DNA from 2 places in the Paenibacillus sp. FSL R7-0345 genome. Region 2 is predicted to be linked to the other one. Evidence: predicted binding sites of a transcription regulator. Region 2 holds the regulator's gene; the other holds the start of a gene.
The links. The regulator LexA, encoded in region 2, represses DNA repair genes until DNA is damaged. The targets are predictions, from matches to a motif close to CGAACATATGTTCG.
Positions count from the first base shown of each region.

Region 1 (7,652 bases), 1.3 Mb from region 2:
GGATAAAAGGCTGAAGGTTGTAATTATTCCGGCGAATGAGCCGCCGGTCTATGCCGACAGCAGCTGGATCGAGCAGGTCGTGCTGAATTTCATGACTAACGCTATCCGGCACGCAGATGAAGGAAGCACGATTACCGTCAACATTGAGAGTCAAGGGCAGACCAACAGATTCAGCATTCAGAATCAGGGTGAACCCATTCCGGAGGATCAGCTGGAGCAGATCTGGGAACGGTTCTACCGGGCTGAACCCTCCCGCAGCCGGCTGACGGGAGGAACCGGACTGGGGCTATCCATTGCCAAACGGATTCTGGATATGCATGGCTGCCGGTATGCAGTGGAAAACATAGAGAATGGTGTCTGTTTTAGTATGTACTTTGAAGGCTGAACAGGCATACGGCCTTGGGGCCGGTAAAGGAGTGGAACTGTTTTGAAATGGAATTGGCTGCCTTCAATGTGCACGCTGGGTAATTTGGGACTGGGATCACTGTCCCTGATGTACACGATAGAGGAACGATACGAGCTGGCATTATTAATGATTCTGCTCGCTGCATTATGCGATGTACTCGACGGATTGCTGGCAAGAATGCTGAATTGTACCAGCGAATTCGGGAAACAATTGGATTCGCTTGCCGATATTATCTCTTTCGGATTAGCACCGACCTTTCTCATTTTGTTATATAAGCTGGAGAACGTACACTTACTGGGGCCGGCTGCTGCGGTTGGTTTTTTGATCTGCGGTGCCCTGCGTCTGGCCAGATTTAATCTATCAGCCCCTTCCACTGGCTTCACCGGTATGCCGATAACAGCGGCCGGGGTGATTCTGTCGATGCTCTCTTTAATCGCTGAATATATGAAACCGGGATGGGTCATCATGATGATGGGGCTGTTATCCGTCATGATGATTAGTCATATTCCGTTTCCGTCACTCAAAAAATACGTTAACAGGAAGTGAAGCCCATGCCCTGGATCATCGAGATGATTACCCAATACGGATATTTGGCGGTCTTTCTGCTCATGGCGCTGGGGATTATCGGTATTCCTGTGCCGGACGAGCTGCTGATGCTGTTTGTAGGCTATCTGTGCTCGCTTATGGTGCTCAATTTTTCTGTTTCCGTACTGGTATGCTTCATGGGCTCCATCACAGGCACGCTGATCAGCTATACCATCGGGCGGAGAGTGGGGCAGCCGGTGGTAGAGAAATTCGGCAAATGGGTAGGACTGACCCCCAGACGTTTTGCCAGTGTAAAAAGATGGTTTCTGAAGTTCGGCTACTGGACCGTATTTATTGCCTATTTTATTCCGGGGCTAAGACATGTCTGCAGCTATATTTCCGGCATCAGCGCCATGTCCTTCCGCAAATATCTGCTTATCACTACGGCAGGCGCTTTGATCTGGTCCATTTTATTCGTGTCTATCGGCTACTTTGTCGGGGCCAGGTTTTCTTTTGTATAGAGGACCTCACATAAATAGGAAGATACCGCTGTCTATACGTCCAAGCCGTGCAGCAGAGTCTCACATATTCTGAAAGTAGAATAGATGAGAGGATGTGTGAACTTGCTATGGCAACGATTATTGATGTAGGAAGCAGTACGGCCTCAACCGGCAGCCAGACGATCTCCATACCAATTCTGGCACCAGGCGCAAACCTAATCCTGGCGGAGTTCGGACTGTCCACAGTTACCGGGGGTTCGGCTTTGTTGAATGCAAGTATCGGGTTTCAGACGACTTTGGGTGTACCGAGTGTAGTGTTCACCCTGTACCGGGACGGCCAGCCTATCTATAATGTGGGTTCAAGCGGCCTTGCGCTGCTGGCGATACAGCCGATTGCGATGTCTTTCCTGGACAGAAGCGTCCCTGCCGGATACCATGCCTACTCTCTGGGAGTCGCTAACAACAGCTTGAACATCCTGCTGAATACGGCAAGTGTTACCGGACCGGTAACCTACTCGGGCGTATCCATAGGCTAAAATACTCAGCGGTGTATTTACATTCCTGCCATTGCTTGTTATGATCAGGAGTATCAAAAGAGCTTATCAGAAGCGATTAAAGGATGAATGACTCCTTTAGTCGCTTTTTTTTGTGAGCTTTGTAATGTAACTGGAGGGTGTCTTATTATGGAAAAAAGAAGTTTTGAGCTGTTTATGCTGCTTATTGGAGCGTTTATGTTTGCGCTGGCGGTCAATGTATTTATTATCCCTAATGATTTCGGGGAGGGCGGAGTGACCGGGGTATCGATCATTCTCTTCTATCTGCTGAAATGGTCACCGGCACTGGTCGGCTTCACGCTGAACGGGATCTTGCTGATTATCGGCTACAGGCTGCTGGATAAGAAAACGATTCTGTATACTATCATCGCAGTCGCCTTCAATTCCCTGTTCCTGTATCTGACCGAGAACTGGCGGATTGATTCCAGTGAGCCGGTCATTAACGCGATCTTTGCCGGTCTGCTGGCCGGAGGCGGCATTGGACTCATTATCCGGGTTGGCGGTACAACCGCAGGGACGACGATTCTGGCCCGGCTGGCCAATAAATACTGGGACTGGAATATCAGCTATGCGCTGCTGTTTTTTGATCTGATTGTTGCCGGATTGTCCGTGTTTGTGATCGGGATCGAGAAGGTGATGTTCACCTTCGTCATTCTCTTCATCGGCACCAAGGCGATGGAGTTCATTATTGAGGGTGTGAATCCGAAAAAAGCAGTGACCATCATCTCGGCAGAACATGAGCGCATTGCTGCAAAGGTTACCGAGCTTATGGACCGCGGAGTTACGGTGCTGCGCGGCTACGGCTATTATACGGGTGAGGACAAAAATGTGCTCTACATCGCTATCAGCAAACAGGAAGTATCCATGCTCAAAAAAATCGTGCGGGCCGAAGATAAAAATGCTTTTGTTACTATTCATGATGTACGCGATGTGTTTGGGGAGGGCTTCATTGATATTTCCAAATAAAAGGCCCCGGGCGAAAAGTCATTGCCGTTTCACCCAGTCAGCAGCGGGCAAATCACATATGCTATGGTGTACTCTCAATCATGAAGGAGGAATTGGAAATGGGTTGTTATGGTGAAAATGTAGGTCCAGTTGGCGGAGCAAACTGCGGATACGGCAGTCCTTTTACTTCTACTGCTGCAATTCTGGTATTGTTCATCCTGCTGGTAATCATCACTAAGGCATTCTGGGTATAATTGAACCGATAAAATGTGGCCCTGCCGGACTTCCGGCAGGGCTTTTTGTTTAGCAGCTGCCACGGGTTCTGCTGAAAATTCCCGAAAAATTATGTAAAAAGGTAAATTGACGGTTCGCAGGCAGTCATCTATGGGTAACTCCCTCTTTGAAGGTTCATATGAGCTGAATTCCTAAGAGAGGAGGAAAACCTGTGTTTTTTGACCAGTCGCCCTATGACCTTAAACTGGACTGGGGCCAAAGAGGGGCGAGAGCTGCAGCAGAACGCGGAGACATCGTCATATTCGTCGATGTACTGAGCTTCTCGTCCACCGTGGTAACAGCGGTTCAGCATAAGGCCAACATCTATACCCATGCGCCGCCGGTCAATGATCAGGTGAAGGCGTATGCCAAGGAGCTTGGAGCGGACATTATCCGCGGACGGGCCGAGGCGGTAAGGGCAGGGGGCCATTCCATGTCTCCACTGACCTTCAGTTCCGCTGATTACGACCGTAACTTTATTCTGTGCACATTGAACGGTGCAGCCTGCACAAGGATTGCCGCACAAGCGCCTGCACTGCTGATCGGCAGTCTGCTGAATGTCTCAGCTGTTGCCGATACTGCAAACAAGATGAAGCTTGAGCTTGGGAGGGCTGTCACAGTAGTCCCCTGCGGTGAGAAGTGGCCGGATGCCATCGGGGCTGAGAATAACCTGCGCCCCGGCATTGAAGATTACCTGGGGGCCGGCCTGATTCTTTCCAGGCTGTCCGGGAGCAGGTCACCGGAAGCCCAGATCTGCATTGGCGCGCTGCAATCCTCCGGGCAACGGATCGGGGAGCTGATCTGGGAGTCGTCCAGCGGCCGTGAACTGCGTGAACGGGGGTTCGAGGCGGACGTGACCTACTGCTGCCAGATGGATATCAGCTATGCCGTGCCGGTGCTGAAGGATAACCGGTTTGTTAATGGACTACGCCTGGCACAGAAAAGATAACATTTCAGCCGGACTTCAGCTGGATTTCATACTGAATTAAGCTAACCGCTGTAAAGTATTCACATACCCCTCTTATTCATAGATTTGGACCCTGCCTGACGCCGGCGGGGTCATTTTTTTGGAGCCGGCCAGGCAGTTCATCCTTCCGGTTCCTGCAGCAGAATTGAGAAGGTCTGGGTTTCGTGATCGACTTCAATCGCCGCAATGCCGACAAAATCCGGTATCTCCGGATGAACTGCATCCACACTGTAATCCGGATGGGACAGTAATAGCCGGATGACTTGAATAGCTTCCATATCGCTCCCCCTCAAGGACTTATGAAGATATTGTCCCCGCGGAAGTTAACGAATATGTCGCTGGATGAATTTTCTCTCCTCGCTCCGTTCCATCACAGCCATCAGCTGACCCTGGAATACCCGGCGCTGAATCTGGTCAATCCGCTGCAAAGCCAGCTCTTCGGGCACCTGAAAGGTAGTGGCCAGATGATAGACGGCATCCTCGCGCAGTTCCGGCAAAGGTCTGGCAGAGATCATGGAATAGGGCATAGCAGCGTAGAGAATGAAGCGCTCGGATTCATCCTGCTGCGCCTGTGTGAAATGTCCGGGCATCAGAATACGGTTGCCGGCATGGCGGAGCAGATGGCAGAGCTCATGAAGGAATTCCAGGCGCTGCAGCTCCGGCGGAAGGCGGTTGTCCAGGAACATGGTGTACATGCCGGCAGAGGCTTCAACGCTCTTGCTGCGCACATCCAGGTAGTGAACCCAGATGTTCAGGCGTTCAGCTATGTAGGAAATGGAAATATCGGCTGGTTTTCTTACCTGCAGACGCTGGTACAGATCTTCGGTCCAGCTCTCAAGGGCAGTCATTTGGTAGTAAGATTGCATATTATCACCTCTAAATAAGATCGTATGTTCGTATTTATGGGTAAAAGAAAAGCCCGGAGGGCGAAGGATTTCCGGTAGCAGACCGGAACTGGCGTTCTTATGTATTTAAGAATAAAACAATTAAACCTGAATATCAAGTGTTTTTCCAAGATTCGGATGCGGGCTCTGCTGGAGCATCAGGGCCATATTCTGGGCCTGCATTACAGCTGTATCTTTGGCAATGCTCATGACCTGGAGTCCGGCAGCCTGCTTCAGGGACGCCTGGCTCATGACAGTGGATAAGGCGGCAATGTCCATTTCGTACCTCCTGTTTGTTGAAATTTAAGTATAGCCGGCACTCCTTATGTATATCGACTTAAAAGAGTTCATTCATTAGATTTCATTAGGCGAACAGAACTGTTTGCCGATTGGCCCAGACTGCCGGGCTGGCTGCTTCATATTCTGTGCTGTAGGCATAAACATTACAGGGAGGAATATAAAATGGGTGCAGAATACGGTTGCGGTTGCGGAAACAATGTTGGCGGAGTGAATCAAGGGCCTCCTGTGGTTCCGGTTGTAAACCCCTGGATGACTTCGACAAATGCCATTCTGGTACTGTTCATTTTGCTGGTTATTATCACAAAAGCCTGTCTATTCTAAAATCGTTCTTGGCAGCAGCAGCTCCGTCAGGTAAAAGCCCGGACGGGGCTGCCTGCTGTTCCCGCTTATTTGAACATAAACTCTACCCGTGTTCCGTCGGCATAGCCTTCAAGCTGGTTGCCTACCCAGCTGCCTGCACCGCGGTTGTCGCTTGGGGTTATGTATTCAATATCAGCTCCGGCACCGCCTTCAGCACACATAGCCATCGGCCACTCATCGCGGTCATAGCCTTTTTTGGTGGGCACCCCTTTGAGCGATTCCTTGCGGTTCTCCTCCGCATCCTCACGGCTGATCGTACAGACCGCTGACTCGCCGTTCCGGATCGCGTCCTGGATGTGCTCCGCTGTTTCAGGATAACGGTCTGAGGGGAAGACCAGCTGCACTACCTCGGCATCTCCGGTGGACGGCGTTGTTACGGACGGGCCGTTCTCTTCAAACAAGTAGGCTGCCAAGGCCAGCAGAACAACGATAATAAGACTGGGGATGATTTTCTGTTTTTTCACTTGCTCCTCCTGATGATGTTGGGATCTTGTTGCTTTGGTCTAATCAGTATAGCTTACAATTAGCAGATTTTAGTATACTAAATTATGAAAAATAGACTTGAAACGCAGATTATGTCCGGAATGATAAGGAGGAGGATCAGATGAGCGCTAAAATTTCAATTGAAGATGAAACACTTGTTGCCGCTGCCCAGGAGATAATCAAAAAGCGGTATGAGTGGGAAAGACACCATGTCGGTGCGGCGCTGCGCACGAAGACGGGAGAGATTTTTACGGCGGTGCACCTGGAAGCAAGTCTTTCGCGGGTGACCCTTTGTGCAGAGGCCATGGTTATCGGCAAAGCCATTTCAGAAGGCTATAAGGATTTTGATACCATTGTTGCCGTAAGGCACCCAGACCCGGACAGTGAAGACAGAGAGATCAAAGTAGTGTCGCCCTGCGGAATGTGCCGTGAGCTGATCGCCGATTATGGAAAAGACTGCAGGGTGATCGTTCCCGGGGAAGAGAATCTGGAGAAAGCGGATATTCTGAATCTGCTGCCAATGCGATACTCCCGCCAGTAATTCTTTTTATTTACATACATAGATAACCCTTAAAAGTTCATTAAAAATTTTAATATTATCTCTGTTTACCTGCCATCCGCCGCTTCCCTGTACCGGTTGTACCCATACAATGGTACAAAAAAAGGATGGTGGAACAAATGGAACAGCGCATACTCCGGGATCTGCTCGATTCGGCATCCCGGCTGGTAAATGATGCAGCGTGGCAGACTGCCTTCCGCGCCCTGCTGCGGGCTCCGGCAGATGAGAAGCTGGCAGCTCCGGCGCTGAAACTGCTGAACAATCTATATTCACTGCAAGGCAAAGGAATCATCAGCGGGATACATGATTATCTGGAAAGTGCGGATGAGTTCAGCAACAAGCTTAAAGCTACAAGCGGTCAATATGCCGGACTGCACGGCTACGAGCTTGGTGCAATCGGCAACCAGACTGAAGCTCTGATAGCGAACCAGCGTCAGTGGGTGACAGACAGTGCCATCCGCTGGCATAAGGCCGGTGGAATAGTGACCATGAGTTATCATGCCAATCTGCCGGGGACAGCTCCGGCCTGGTCAAATGTCTCGATGAACCTCAGCGAAGCTGATTTTGCCAAATATATAACGCCAGGTACAACCCAATACACAGCCCTGCTGGCTGATCTCGACAAAACGGCACTTACCCTGAAAAAACTGAATGACGCCGGCGTTCCCGTCCTCTGGAGACCGTATCATGAGATGAACGGAGGCTGGTTCTGGTGGGGGCAGAAAAGCCGTTTCCTGGAGCTGTGGAACCTGATGTTCGAGCGTTACACCGTCTATCATAATCTGCACAATCTGCTGTGGGTATGGAGCCCCAATGCCAAGAACCAGTGGAGCGATGAGCCTGCCAAATACTATCCCGGCGCCGGCAGAGCGGATGTGCTGGCCCTGGACATTTAC
Region 1 is NZ_CP152002.1:5,188,247-5,195,898, reverse strand. Features, by position in the region: gene NST84_RS22470 (HAMP domain-containing sensor histidine kinase) at 1-385, shown strand, start outside; gene pssA (CDP-diacylglycerol--serine O-phosphatidyltransferase) at 428-952, shown strand; gene NST84_RS22460 (DedA family protein) at 958-1,452, shown strand; gene NST84_RS22455 (hypothetical protein) at 1,560-1,967, shown strand; gene NST84_RS22450 (YitT family protein) at 2,115-2,951, shown strand; gene NST84_RS22445 (hypothetical protein) at 3,050-3,184, shown strand; gene NST84_RS22440 (2-phosphosulfolactate phosphatase) at 3,376-4,152, shown strand; gene NST84_RS22435 (hypothetical protein) at 4,290-4,448, opposite strand; gene NST84_RS22430 (ImmA/IrrE family metallo-endopeptidase) at 4,494-5,036, opposite strand; gene NST84_RS22425 (YjfB family protein) at 5,157-5,333, opposite strand; gene NST84_RS22420 (NucA/NucB deoxyribonuclease domain-containing protein) at 5,741-6,178, opposite strand; gene NST84_RS22415 (cytidine deaminase) at 6,319-6,738, shown strand; gene NST84_RS22410 (glycosyl hydrolase) at 6,876-7,652, shown strand, end outside.
Region 1: a site for LexA is predicted at 5,054-5,067, ahead of NST84_RS22430 (ImmA/IrrE family metallo-endopeptidase). Genes of this name have one in related genera too.

Region 2 (7,652 bases):
TTACAGCCGTCAAGCTCTTCACCGCCAAAATCCTCTCCGGTAAGGGGAACCTGTTGAATCATCGTACCCATTGCTCCGTCCAGAATCAGTATGCGCTGCTGCAAGCTCTCAGCAAGTGTATATTTAGCCACTTCAAAATCCCCCCCGAAAAACATTAGAGTTAGTTTAGCAGAATAAAGCGAAATCGGAAAGCATTGCTTTCCACTCTGCATAATTGTTATTATTTGGCGGTTCCGGGGGCGGCGTACCGTTAAGGTGCAATGGTAAGCTCCTTGCTTGGCATTGAGTGCTGCGTGCGGGCCGTCACATGCGAAGTTACGCTGTACCCGCCCTCTTGTTCAAACACCGTCTCCGCCTCATACACGCCATTGCCGGCGGCCGTTCCCTTTAGCTCAAGCTTCACCGTATCATCATTCTTGCTTACAATTTCAAACAGCACTTCCCGGGCATCATCCACCGGCTCACCGGCCTGGGTAACCACCGCCTGAAACAGAACCGGCTCATTTACCTTTCCCTGTTCCGGACTCCAGCCCAGCTCCACCTTGATAGGTTCCATAGAGATATTTGCGGCAGCGTGCATGTGATCATGCTCTGTATTGTTCCCCGAACAGCCACCCAGTGAAGTTACAGCAACTATAAACAATGCAGCCGCCAGCTGCTTAGGTTTGATCATCCGGCATCCTCCCGATTGGATAATAGGTTCCATTCGAAGCTTACAGCGCGAGTAATCCATTCTGCTTCTATTATACATATAATTTTAAATATTGCCCCCGTATAAATCGTTAACAGGATTAAAAAACAGGACATTCATTCTCCGGCGCCTAAGCGTCTACTTTTGTAACCATAGGGCTGGTGTCAGCATAAGCTGTCGTCATAATGACTGCAGAAGGGTTGCTGAGTGAATTGATTAGTAAAGATCCTGTATACCACATTCTAAAGCTGCTTCAGGAGCAGGGAGAGCCGCACTTCAGACAAATCGGCATTGACGAACGGGACTTTATTGTTGCACTGCAGCATATCCAGAATGCCGGTTATACGGACAGCAGCGGGAGCGGGCTCAGTCAGGCCGGGCTAGATTACATCGATGGTTATGAGAAAAGAATTAAAGCTAACCGGGACTAAGCTTCAAACAACGCGAATACCCGTAATCCATACTCCTCGGATTACGGGTATTTCTTGTTATAATAGTCGTAAAAGGGGGAATTTAACTGAAATTACTGAATAAGCTATACTCCGAATATCTGGTTATACCCAGATTCTTCCGTTTACTGATGCTGTGGGCATGGATTGTTTTATTTTTCGTGGCCGGGTACAGATTGGGCTGGTTCAGCTCCAGGAACAGTTGAATGACAATCCCTATCAGCTCAGTCAGCGGCTCTCCTCCTTTCAATGTCAGCAGAGCAGTGCAGTGCTTACAGATTGCCGTCCTTTTTAACCGTTTCGTAGCGTTCACGGATTTCAAGATTTTTGGCATGATTGTACAGATCTAAGGCTGCAATCGCCCTGAGTGCAAGCTTTACAAACAGAACAAAGGCAATAACTCCTGCCCCTATACATGCTATCCATATCAAAAAGAAGAAGATACTAAATGCTCCGCTAAAGAAAAATCCGGGTTGGCTCATCATCAGATAACTCAGCTCCTTATAGAAAGTATTAACCGAGTATACCCCATTTGGAACAATATGTATGCGAATTCAGTCAACCTCCGACACCAAAAAAACCGGCCCCTTTTACAGGAAGCCGGCTTAGATAAAAAGACTTATAGTGATTGTACCAGCGGAAGCAGCTCGGAGAGATGCCCGATTCTGTAAGCCGGCTGAATTTCGGGATCCGGTTCTTTCTCTGTCCGGTTGATCCAGACAGTCGTCAGTCCTGCGGACAAGCCGCCGAGAATATCCGTTGTGAGCTTATCACCCACCATGATCCCTTGCTCAGGAGTGATATCAAGCAGTTCAAGCGCATGCTGGAAAATCGCCTTGTCCGGCTTGCCCTTGCCGAAGCTGCCGGAAATGACTACATGATCAAAGTAAGGAATCAGCTCAGGAACACCATCCAGCTTCTCCTGCTGCAGAGCCGGACAGCCGTTGGTAAGCAGCAGCAGCTTCACTTTGCCGCGCAGCTCGTCCAGTACCTGCAGCGTCTCTTCATACATGTACGGACGGCTGCGGCGCTCTTCGCCGAACTTCGCAGCCAGCCGCTCAGCCAGTGCTTCATCTTCGATGCCCAGAGCGGCCAGGCCGCGGCGCCAGGATTCCTTGCGGTATGCCGGAGCAAGCTGCTCCAGCTGGCGGAATTCCGGCTGCTCCCCTGCCGTAAAGTTCGCCCAAAGCGCTTCGTACGGGTTAATCCCGATCATCTTCGTAAACGGAAAAGTCTCGTAAGATTCATAGAGACTTCGGGCTTCCTTGCGGACAGCAGCCTCCAGCTCATGAGGGTCAACATTGTTACCTGCCGCTTCGCAGGCGGCACGAAAGGCTTCCTCAACGCTCCGGTCATCCCAGAGCAGTGTATCGTCAAGATCAAATAGTACGGCGGTAATCGGCATAATAACGCTCCCTCTCCCTCTGCTGGTCTATCTTATCTTTCTACTCGTGCACTACTTCAATATTATTGGCTTTGGCGAACTGCTCCAGCCGGGCTCCCATTGCTGCAGTATCATAACGGTTCAGCAATCTGGAGAACACCCACTGCTTGCGCTTGCCTTTATATTTCAGGGAAACCATGCTGCGGGACAGGATAATCTTCTCAATCTCGGAAGCCTGCAGCCAGCGCTCACGGTTAAATTTAATAGTGGAAACTCTGGCCCGCTCAACCTTAAGGAAAGGACGACGGAAGAAAATCAGGGCTGCCAGTAAAAAGTACAGAACAACGCCCAGCCAGTTGGCCAGTATGCCCTGCCCCCGGGCTTCATCAACGGAGCCCACTACCCAGAACATCATCCCGAGCAGCAGCAGAACGATCGGAAATACAATGTTACGGCCTTTAAAAATTTCGCTGCTTCCTGCAGCCGGCGATGATTTGGAAGCGTAAATCGATTCCTTGCCTTGCTTCTTGCGTTGCATATTGACTTGCTTGGTGTTGCGTTGAACCATTCTTTCCCAAGAACGGGCCATGTGAGTTCCCCCTAGTCGTCCTAAAATATCTATGACAAAGCCACAGGACTAATGTGTTAGCCCCTTGTCGCCCTGATCATCGTTGTCCACAATTTCAATGGTATCCAGTTGTGCACGGAAGTTCTTACGGATGTTGCCCAGATAAACTTCACGGAGCCGGGCGCGTTCCTCCAGTTCCTCTTCCGTCAGGCCGCTGCTCTTCTGCTTGCGTGCCAATTCATTGATGCGTGCGACCAATTCGTCTATATTCAATGCTTTCCCCTCCCCTATAAATTCATTCTAACTTTGCCATGAGAAAAAGAGCTTGTCAAGGTCTCCTCCCTGAAAGCTCTTCCTGTCGTAACCTCTATTCCTTCAACTATTAGTATGCAGGCAGTGTCAGCACATCTCCGGCCTGTATATTGCTGCCCTTAAGCCCGCTCGCCTTCTTGATTCCTTCTATATATACAACCGTCCTCATATCCGATGGTTTATGTTCATTTGCGATGCTCCAGAGAGTATCTCCGCGCTCCACCACCACACGCTCAGCCGGCATTACCGATGATACGGATCCTGCAAATACGTTACCTACCACCGTAAAGCCGGAAATCGCCAGCATCAGAATCATGACAAGCTTCACCAGCTGGCCTCTGCGGAACAGATTCGTTAAAGCGCCGAACAGGGATACTGCAGAATTCTTCATACGGGTCACATATTCTATGATAGAGCCAGCTTCGGCAGACTGAACCTCTCGGGTCTCATCATAAATGCTGCGGTAAGTACTGTATTTTAACAATATCATCGACCTCCAAACACTTGTTCTTAAATTTGAATTTAATATAACACGAACATGTGTTTTGATCAATAGGTTTTTTCGAACAATTGTTCCCTTTGTTTCCGCCCCTTTTATACCTCCCCTTCCAGAGGTATCCAAATATTATTACGAGATAGTTAGAACTTATGTTTGTACGAACGGAAGTTCTATGTTATAATTTTCCCAAACATACTATATGGGGTTGATTCCAATGTCAAAGATTTCGAGTCGCCAGCTGGCGATCCTGGAATTCATACGTAATGAAGTCCGCAGCAAGGGTTATCCTCCGTCAGTCCGGGAAATCGGGGAAGCTGTCGGGCTTGCTTCCAGCTCCACCGTACATGGTCATCTGGACCGTCTTGAGAAGAAGGGTCTGATTCGCCGTGACCCTACGAAACCCCGCGCAATCGAGCTGCTCGGCCAGGAAGATTCAGAGAATGTACACCAGTTTGTGCAGACGGTTACCCGTATCCCTGTTGTAGGTAAAGTCACCGCCGGGGTGCCGATTACCGCTACCGAGAATATTGAAGATTATTTCCCGCTTCCTACCCACTATGTCGGTGACAACAAGGTTTTCATGCTCTCTGTACTTGGAGACAGTATGGTTGATGCCGGAATCATGAATGGCGACTATGTCATTGTCCGCCAGCAGCAGACAGCAGACAACGGCGACATCGTCGTAGCAATGACCGAAGAAGATGAAGCTACTGTTAAGACCTTCTATAAAGAACGTGACCATATCCGCCTGCAGCCGGAGAACCCGGCCTATGAACCGCTCCGCTTGAACCGTGTTACCATTTTAGGCAGAGTCATCGGACTTTTCCGTGATATCCACTAATTATCCCCTAATGAGGCTGTTGCGCATGAATTGCGTAACAGCCTTTTTCCTGTCTGCATTCAAATTATAAACAGGCTGCCGTTTCCCGCGCGCAGCGCTCGGCCTCTGGTAACCGCGTGCAGACTCTGCACATATTCTGACAGCAGAAGGAGTGCTGATGACTATGCCTAATTACCGGATTATTGTTGACCTGTCCCAGCGTATGCTGTACCTGCTGGATAATGATGTTGTAACCCGCGGCTTTCCTGTGGGAATTGGTACCATGCTGACTGCTTCACCTGAAGGCGAATATACCATTATTAACAAGCAGCCCAATCCCGGCGGGCCGTTTGGCGCTTTTTGGATGGGCCTGTCCAAACCTCATTACGGCATTCACGGAACCAATGATCCCGCCTCCATCGGCCATATGGTTTCGCATGGCTGCATCCGGATGTATAACGAGGATGTTCTTGCTTTGTCACGTATTGTTCCCATCGGGACACGGGTTACCATCAGGGAGTAGCAGCAGATTTCCGCCCCGCCTCCATCACAAAGGACACCTCCGCGGGGCAGAGGTGTCCTTTATATACTTCTTATGCTTCCTATTCAACAGTCTCTAGAGGACACTGCGCAACAGCCTGATTGCGATGCGGTTCAAGCGCAACGCTTCGCGGATCGATACTCTTGCCGCCAGTAATTCACGTCTCGCCCGGCTTGGTTTAGGCAATCTGCGCAGATTCTCGTTAATTTCTTCAAGCCGCTCCAGCAGGATGGAGCGCTGTGCCAGCAGGGCACGGATCGCTCTGCGGATTCTTGACCGGTCTCTTTCTGCCATATTAACACCTCTTTTACGTTTTATAGTATAAGAGATGCTAAACCAGCTCTTCCGGCCTGTGTGATCCGGCAGTTGTTATTTTTCGGGTATACGCACACGGAATTCAAAATCTTTACGCCTGTAGGTCATCCCGCCCAGCTCTATGTATTCCGGCGTCCATTTTTGCAGCGGACCTGCACAATCAGCAAAGACCGGCGGTTTACCCTTTCGTAACTGCAGTACATATATATCTGCTTCAGCAAGGGCTGCAGCAAATAAATCAGCATCACACACCAGCACTTTATAAGTCGTGTTCAATCCGCTTCCCCCTTGTAGACTGATTCATCCTTGGTATGGATATCTTAAACATTCACTTCAAATATAACACAAATGGTAATGTATGTATGTGATAATTCCCTTACACAGGTATAGAAAAGGGCATTACCAAGAGCTCTCCCATTATAGAAAGCCGCAGATAATGCCCGTTTAATCCCTTTATTCTTAGTCCAGTGTATAAAAAACCGCCAGAATCACAATTGTTAACGTTGAAGCAAATGACAGCCAGGTAAAAAGACGGTCCCAGAATTTATTTTTCATCTGTCTTATATACCACCAAAATTGTACTCCGCTGATGCTCCGCCCCGTCACGCGAGGATTTCACTATAGATCCGTAACAGATGTTTACGACCTGCTCCTCCCTCAGCCCTTTGAGGAACTCGTTTGCCTTATTCTCGGCATAGAAATTATCCCCGTCTACAAATTCTTTTACCTGTATCATTAGTATTCTCCTTTGTCCTTTTCATTCACAGTTATATCGGAACACATGTATTAGATAGCAGCGAAATGCACATGGCGCATCACCCCTCGACTAACAATTAATGTAAAATACCCCTAAATGAACAGTAAGGCACTCCGCAGCTCACTGCGAAATGCCTTACTATTAGCCTAGCTTAACACCGGGCCTGCGAATGGTCAAACACTTTTTTACACAATTATACAACTGCTATATATTTAAGTTTGAGTAAGCAGGAATTTCTGAAGCGAAAGTTCGGTTCTCGCTGCCTCAGCAGCTGCCTCCAAGGACGGAATCCACAGAATTGAATCCTGTCTGATATAATTAAGCACCGTTTCACTGCTCCGGTCAAAATCAATAAGATGCTTGCTCTCGGCATGCTCCATGCTCTGTCTGGCCAGTTCAAAGACCTCAACATAATCAAGCCTCAGCTGAGTCTGAATAGCTGTATCTACAGATCTTAATTTCGCCCAGGCAAAGACGCCGCCCTCCACAACCTGCTCCGAACCCTTCATATACTCAACACCTGAATGCTTCGTAATAAACCTTACAACCCTCTCTTCAATCTCCTCGTAACGCGTAATCATTTCCTGATCATAATACATTTAACACTCCCTTCTAACCTAATATATGCAAGAAGGACCTTTCTATCGCTTACGCACTGAAAGGCCCCTGGATTAGAATTACACAGATAAGTTAACTTAACCATAACCCATCCTGTACTTAATGTATACCTTATCTGCTACTTTTTTCAAAAAAATAATAAAATTCCTGGCTGCACATAAATTCACACTCCGCTTAACGGCAGAATACCTTACATGATCCGGTTGAAGGCAGCTCCCGCACATAAACCACCGCTGTCCTGAGTACAGAGCAGGCCTGTTTATTTCATATGCTCTTTTAAAACCGTCCCCAGCTCAGACGTATACCGGGTAAGCCTCAGGCTGATTTCTGTCCGCATGATGTCACGCGTAAGTCCGAAACGTTCCTGGTAGCCGCGGAAAAAAATTTTATAATACATCAGGAAATCCTCCTGCTCATCGGCCAGCACCCTGATATTGCGCTGCTTGAGCTCTTTTTGCAGCCGGTAGGTGTCCTGCATCACCCGGTTCTGGATATAACGCCCGGCCATTAAGTACGTCCTGGTAAGCATGTTTCCCGACCGCTCAATCTCCTCAATACTCTTGCTCACCATCGTATCTATGTAAGGCAGCAGAATAAGGTCCCGGACCATTGTACGCTCCGCATTCGTAAGCATGGTTCTGCTGCCGTCCTCCCCCTTCTCCTGCTGTTCATACTGGTCAACATGCTCACTCATCAGC
Region 2 is NZ_CP152002.1:3,903,812-3,911,463, forward strand. Features, by position in the region: gene metH (methionine synthase) at 1-131, opposite strand, end outside; gene NST84_RS16530 (FixH family protein) at 251-673, opposite strand; gene NST84_RS16535 (hypothetical protein) at 877-1,122, shown strand; gene NST84_RS16540 (hypothetical protein) at 1,413-1,571, opposite strand; gene NST84_RS16545 (HAD-IA family hydrolase) at 1,760-2,545, opposite strand; gene NST84_RS16550 (hypothetical protein) at 2,586-3,113, opposite strand; gene NST84_RS16555 (DUF896 domain-containing protein) at 3,162-3,365, opposite strand; gene NST84_RS16560 (LysM peptidoglycan-binding domain-containing protein) at 3,475-3,888, opposite strand; gene lexA (transcriptional repressor LexA) at 4,118-4,744, shown strand; gene NST84_RS16570 (L,D-transpeptidase) at 4,908-5,246, shown strand; gene NST84_RS16575 (hypothetical protein) at 5,340-5,558, opposite strand; gene NST84_RS16580 (hypothetical protein) at 5,634-5,855, opposite strand; gene NST84_RS16585 (sporulation protein Cse60) at 6,124-6,315, opposite strand; gene NST84_RS16590 (hypothetical protein) at 6,549-6,935, opposite strand; gene NST84_RS16595 (hypothetical protein) at 7,214-7,652, opposite strand, start outside.